2 regions of the Arthrobacter sp. B0427-1-12 genome follow, and region 1 is predicted to be linked to the other one. Evidence: riboswitches for the same ligand, from Rfam matches in the RefSeq annotation. Region 1 holds a riboswitch; the other holds the start of a gene.
The links. A riboswitch is a leader RNA that binds a small molecule or an ion and turns the genes downstream of it on or off. The one in region 1 is predicted to bind glycine.
Positions count from the first base shown of each region.

Region 2: linked by a shared signal. The riboswitch ahead of gcvP (aminomethyl-transferring glycine dehydrogenase) and the one ahead of cycA (D-serine/D-alanine/glycine transporter) in region 1 are both predicted to bind glycine.

Region 1 covers NZ_JBNHIC010000069.1:1,769-5,183, forward strand. The annotation lists partial or broken gene AC5RWU_RS21745 (IS30 family transposase) at 1-343, shown strand, start outside; glycine riboswitch at 1,216-1,313, shown strand; gene cycA (D-serine/D-alanine/glycine transporter) at 1,471-2,949, shown strand; gene AC5RWU_RS21755 (NADPH-dependent FMN reductase) at 3,244-3,415, opposite strand, start outside.
Region 2 covers NZ_JBNHIC010000022.1:57,351-60,765, reverse strand. The annotation lists gene gcvP (aminomethyl-transferring glycine dehydrogenase) at 1-1,724, opposite strand, end outside; glycine riboswitch at 1,776-1,889, opposite strand; glycine riboswitch at 1,891-1,995, opposite strand; gene cycA (D-serine/D-alanine/glycine transporter) at 2,240-3,415, shown strand, end outside.

The sequences.
Region 1 (3,415 bases):
CGAGCAGATGCGTGATGCACTGGCCGCGAAGATCAAGACGCTCCCCGATGTGCTGCGGCATTCCCTGACCTGGGATCAGGGCATTGAGATGCAGGACTGGAAAACCGTGAAGATCGATACCGGCATCGAGATCTACTTCTGCGACCCGCACTCGCCCTGGCAGCGCGGCATCAACAAAAACACCAACGGCCTGCTGCGCCAGTACTTCCCCAAAGGCACCGACCTGAGCGTCCACAGCGCCGCAGACCTCGACTGGATCGCCCAGGAACTCAACGACCGGCCGCGCAAAAGACTAGAGTTCAGGAAACCGATCGAACTGATCGAAGACCTCCTGTTGCAATGACCGCCTGAATCCGCCCATCCTCTAACGGGACATTCACGAGCCCTGGTGGGACACGTATTCCATCGCGCTGGGGCCATTCACAGGCATGCATAAGTTCTCGCTCATCTTTGTCGCGGTGTGCGACCGGTTTATGCGGCACAGAGCCATCGGCCGGAAGGGCGAAAGGAACCCATGCCTTGGCGTCGGTAATTCTTCGTCGTGTCGGTGGACGATCAACCGGGCAATTATTAAAATTTTAACTACAGAAACCGGCAGGGCGCGTACAGCGCCCAGGGAGGAGGAGCGCATCACCGCTGATCAATACCAAACATCAACTGCTGAAAGCCCCTCCCGAGGGGCTTTCCCTATTTATCCGCCAGTATGAAACGGACACAGTCGCCTGCCCGGGCACTTCAGCTGGTCCACGATGAATACCTGTGGAGCACCATTGAGGAGCCCACGAAAACCGGGGCAGTCCCTAACGCCAATCCGGATGGTGTGCGGGGAGGAATCTCCCGCCACGGCTCGAAAGGCATATACAGCTGTGGGTGATTCAGTTCACGCCGCAGGCCCAGTGTCGGTGCCGATCCAAATCCTGTAGCGAACCCAAGGTTCTGCCGGCCGCCGAGCACCGGCCCTTCCCCCGTAAAACCACGCCCGGCATGTCTCGTGTCCTCCATCCCGGACCGAGTCGGCCCTGTGGGGTGCCATCCGCTTGTTCACCAGCGGGCAGCAATTTCACAGACGAAGCCTGATCATCCGACCTTAAACCTGTTCAACGTCGCCGTGGTGTCGATACGCGAAAAACAATGCGGTGCCCGCGATGCGTTTGCGTGGTGCCGCCCCTCCACGCTAAGGTGTGATCCGGCTCACTTCAAAGTGGGTCATGCTTGTGATCTGCGGCGGGAGAGTTCTGCCGGTACATTCAGCAGGCGCCGTAGGAGCAAATCCTCCCCAGGAATCTCTCAGGCCCATGTACCGCCGCGGCGAGGCAACTCTGGAAAGCAGTCAGGCAGCAACCTGGCTCACCGACGGTGCAAGCGGCACCTGCGAGAGCAGTGGGCGCGGAAACTCTCAGGTCCAAGACAGAGCGGGGAGGAACACAATCACCGTGCCACCCCGGTGCCGCTTGAACTACGGAGTTCCTCATGACGACTCAACCTCGTCCAACCAAGCCTGTTGACGCACCCCACCTTGAGCGGCAGCTGTCCAACCGCCACATCCAGCTCATTGCCATCGGCGGTGCCATCGGAACCGGTCTGTTCATGGGCTCGGGCAAGACCATCTCGGCGGCCGGACCCTCGGTGATCTTTGTCTACATGATCATCGGCTTCATGCTCTTCTTCGTCATGCGGGCCATGGGCGAACTGCTGCTGAGCAACCTGTCCTACAAGTCCTTCAGCGACTTCGCCGGGGACCTGCTGGGCCCGTGGGCCGGCTTCTTCACCGGCTGGACCTACTGGTTCTGCTGGGTGGTCACCGGCATCGCCGACGTCATTGCCATCGCCGGCTACGCCAACGAACTGGTGCCGGGCATCTCGCTGTGGATTCCGGGTGTCTTCACCGTGGCCGTCCTGCTGCTGCTCAACCTGGCCACCGTCAAGGCCTTCGGTGAGACCGAGTTCTGGTTCGCGCTGATCAAGATCATCGCCATCGTGGCGCTGATCGTGACCGGCCTGGTCATGATCTTCACCGGCTTCGAGTCCGATGCCGGCCCGGCAGGCTTTAGCAACCTGTGGAGCCACGGCGGTTTCTTCCCGCAGGAATTCATGGGCTTCGTGGCAGGCTTCCAGATCGCCGTCTTCGCCTTTGTGGGCATCGAACTGGTGGGAACGACGGCGGCCGAGGCCAAGGATCCGGAAAAGAACCTTCCCAAGGCCATCAATTCCATTCCGATCCGTGTGCTGCTCTTCTACGTCGGCGCCCTGATCATCCTGATGTCGGTCACTCCCTGGACCCAGTTCGAAGCCGGCCACAGCCCCTTCATCGGCATGTTCTCGCTGGCCGGGCTCGGCATGGCCGCCACGGTCGTCAACCTGGTCGTGCTGACCTCGGCGATGTCCTCGGCCAACTCCGGGGTCTACTCGACCTCCCGCATGGTGTATGGCCTGGCGCAGGAAGGCGATGCTCCCTCCGTCTTCGCCGGGCTGTCCTCGCGCAAGGTACCCCGTAACGCACTGTTCCTGTCCTGTGTGCTGCTGCTCTCCGGGGTCGTACTCCTGTATGCCGGCGACAACATCGGCGCGGCGTTCGGCATGGTGACCACGGTTTCCGCGGTCTGCTTCATGTTTGTCTGGTCCATCATCCTGGCCAGCTACCTGGTCTTCCGGAAGCGCCGCCCGCACCTGCACGCCGCCTCCAGGTTCAAGATGCCCGGCGGTATCGTGATGGTCTGGGTGGTGTTTGCGTTCTTCGCCTTTGTCCTGTGGGCGCTGACGACCCAGCCGGACACGCTGACCGCGCTGCTGATCACCCCGGTCTGGTTCGTCATCCTGGGCATCGCCTGGGCCATCATCCGGCGCAGGCCGGCCCATATCGCCCGCTCCGCGGCGTTCCGCGCCCAGCTGGACGCCGAGGGCCGGGAACCCGGCGCCCGCGAAACCGCCCAGGTGGGGGCCGCCGAATAGTCCTGCCGCGGGCAGCCCCGGCGCCCCGATCGACGGAGGCCCCGCGCAGTGCGCGGGGCCCTCCGCCCGCACCCTGGGCGTTCCTGTTCTTTGCGCAGATGACCGCCGATCGCTGCCCGTAAACCGGCACCAGGTAACCTCCCGCGGGCACAGTCCCTTCAGCAGGTGCAGGTTATGTTCAACGACCGGGCACGGGTGAACTGCTGCCCGCGGCGGGCCTGCGGCGGTGCCGGCCGCGGGCCTGAGCCGGCCGGCGGGGTTTTCAGGCGCCGCGCTGCCTAAGGCCGGCGGGCATTATTTCCGTGTGTCGGGGTCTTCGTCGCCGATGTGGCCGGGTGCCGACGCGTGGACCCGCTGGACGAAGGCGTAGTACTCCTCCATGTAGTGGCGCAGGAACCCGGCCGTGCTGTCGTCCTTGACCTCGCCGTCGTCCGTGTAGATGTCGGGGTTAAAGGAGATGTAGGCC
Region 2 (3,415 bases), on a different contig from region 1:
AGGCCGGCGTACTCGCCTTGCGATCCGGCGTTCGGCTGGATGGAGACGCCGGCGTAGCCGGTGATCTCGGACAGCCGGGCCTCCAGGTCGGCGATCAGTTCCCGCCAGCCCACGGTCTGGTGATCCGGAGCGAAGGGGTGGATGGAGGCGAACTCCGGCCAGCTGATGGATTCCATCTCCGCCGTCGCGTTCAGCTTCATGGTGCAGGAGCCCAGCGGAATCATGGTCCGGTCCAGCGCCAGGTCGCGGTCGGACAGGCGGCGCAGGTAGCGGAGCATCTGCGTCTCGGACCGGTGCATGTGGAAGACAGGGTGGGTCAGGTACGCGGAGGTGCGTTCGACGTCAGACTTCAGCTCGAAACCGGGGGTCGCCGAGGCGGCCGCCCGGACCTTGGCCTCAGCGTCGTCGACACCGAAGGCTCCGGCAACCGCGGCCAGGTGTGCCGCCGTCGTGGTTTCGTCGCAGGAGATGCCCACCTGGTCCGCGTCGATGCTGCGCAGGTTGATGCCCTTGGCCTCGGCGGCCTTGATGACCTCGCCCGCACGGCCCGGGACGCGGACGGTGAGGGTGTCGAAGAAGTGCTCCGAGGCGAGCTCCAAGCCGGCGCCCGTGAGGACGGAGGCCAGGGTGCGGGCGTGGCCGCTGGTCCGCTGCGCGATGGCCTTCAGGCCCTCCGGGCCGTGGTAGACGGCGTACATGCTGGAAACGATCGCCAGCAGGGCCTGGGCCGTGCAGATGTTGGACGTGGCCTTTTCGCGGCGGATGTGCTGTTCGCGTGTCTGCAGGGCCAGACGGTAGGCGGCAGTACCGGCGGAGTCCTTGGAGACGCCGACCAGCCGGCCCGGCAGCGAGCGCTCCAGGCCCGTGCGCACGGCCATGTAGGCAGCGTGCGGGCCACCGTAGAACAGCGGCACGCCGAAGCGCTGGGAGTTGCCGACGGCGATATCGGCGCCCTGGTCGCCGGGCGGGGTGATGAGAGTGAGGGCCAGCAGGTCGGCAGCGACCGTCACCATGGCACCGCGGGCCTTCGCGGCCTTGATCACCGCAGCGTGGCTGCCGACGTTGCCGGAGGCACCCGGCTGCTGCAGCACGATGCCGACGATGTCCCCTTCGGGCAGTCCGGCGGACAGGTCCACAACCTCAACCTCGAAGTCCAGTGCCTTGGCCCGGCCCTTAACGACTGCAATGGTCTGCGGCAGCACGTCCTGGTCCAGGACGACTTTGCCGTCCTGGTGCGCCTTGTTGACGCGGCGCATCAGCAGCACGGCCTCGGCCACGGCGGTGGCTTCATCCAGCATGGAGGCGTTGGCGATCGGCAGTGCCGTCAGGTCCTCGACCATGGTCTGGAAGTTGAGCAGGGCCTCGAGCCGGCCCTGCGAGATTTCGGGCTGGTAGGGGGTGTAGGCGGTGTACCAGGCCGGAGACTCCAGGACATTGCGCAGGATGACCGGCGGGGTCACGGTGTCGTAGTAGCCCTGGCCAATCATCTGGACGGCCACGGTGTTCTTCGCAGCGAGCGCACGCAGGTCCGCAAGGACTTCCATTTCGCTGCGGGCGGGCGGCAGGTTCAGCGGCGCGCTCTGGCGGATGTCCGCCGGAACGGCGGTGTCGACAAGCTGGTCCACGCTGGCGTAGCCCAGCTGCTTGAGCATCGTCTCCGCGTCATTGCTGCGGGCGCCGATGTGGCGGTCGACGAAGGCTGTTTCTGTTGATTGAACCGTCATGGGGGAACTCCAGGGTATTCCGGCGTCCAGGGACGCCAATCGGATCGAGTTCCTCCCCGCTCTGTATTGGACCTGAGAGATTCCGCGCCACCTGTTTCCACAGGTTCGGCGCTTGCACCGTCGGTGAGTCCGGCGAGCTGGCCGCCTGACTGCTTTCCAGAGTTGCCTTGCCGCAGCGGTACAGGGGCCTGAGAGATTCCTGGGGAGGATTTGCTCCTACGGCGCCTGCTGATCGGATTGAGCATCAGCAGGACTCTCCCGCCGCGGTTCAGAGGCATGTTCAATTATGGGTGATGCGACTCACAACTATACGCCGGAGCCTATCCTTGAGCAAGATTCTACATGGCGCCCCCTGCTTCGCCCATACCGTCCGCAACGTCAACCAAATTGACTTTCGCTCGTGAGCCGACTCACACTGAATTTCAGGTGCGCTGAGGCGGAACAAGGACGACATGCCCGGTCCTTACGATTAGCACCACCGCGCGCCCATCGATCCGATGACAGAAAGAAGTCCGATGTCCAACCGCCCCATTCCGCCCGACGCCGAAGCCGCGGTTCCCGGGGAGGGCCACTCCCACTTGGTCACTTTCAACGAGCAGCACCAGGGCGAGCCCCACCTCGAACGCCAGCTCGCCAACCGCCACATCCAGCTGATCGCGATCGGCGGCGCCATCGGCACCGGCCTGTTCATGGGTTCGGGCAAGACGATTTCACTGGCCGGTCCGTCGGTCATCTTCGTCTACATGATCATCGGCTTCATGCTCTTCTTCGTCATGCGGGCCATGGGCGAAATCCTGCTGTCCAACCTGAATTACAAGTCCTTCAGCGACTTCGCCGCGGACCTGCTGGGGCCCTGGGCCGGGTTCTTCACCGGCTGGACCTACTGGTTCTGCTGGATTGTCACCGGCATCGCGGACGTGATCGCCATCGCCGGCTATGTGGCCTTCTGGTGGCCGGACCTCCAGCTCTGGATCCCCGCGCTGGCCGCCATCCTGCTGCTGCTGGGGCTCAACCTGCCCACGGTCAAGGCCTTCGGTGAAACCGAATTCTGGTTCGCCCTGATCAAGATCATCGCCATCGTTGGCCTCATCGTGGTCGGCCTGGTATTCATCATCACCGGCTTCACCGCCCCGAACGGCTCCGAGGCCACCTTCGCTAACCTCTGGAACGACGGCGGCATGTTCCCGACCGGCCCGATGGGCTTTATCGCCGGATTCCAGATCGCCGTATTCGCCTTCGTGGGCATCGAACTGGTGGGCACTACCGCGGCGGAGGCCAAGGATCCGGAACAGAACCTCCCCAGGGCCATCAACTCCATTCCGATCCGCGTGATGCTGTTCTACGTGGTCGCGCTGACGGTGATTGTTTCTGTGACGCCGTGGCGGGAATTCTCGGCGGACCGCAGCCCCTTCGTGGGCATGTTCGCCCTCGCAGGGCTGGCCATCGCCGCCGGCGTGATCAACTTCGTGGTCCTCACTTCCGCGGCATCCAGCGCGAATTCGGGGATATATTCCACCTCGCGCATGGTATTCGGCCTGGCGCATGAAGGCGACGCCCCCAAGACCTTCGGCCGCCTGTCCCCGCGCCGGGTGCCGCGCAACGCGCTGGTCTTCTCCTGCACCTTCCTGCTGGCCGGCGTCGTGCTGCTGTATGCCGGCGAATCGATCATCGCGGCCTTCACGCTGGTCACC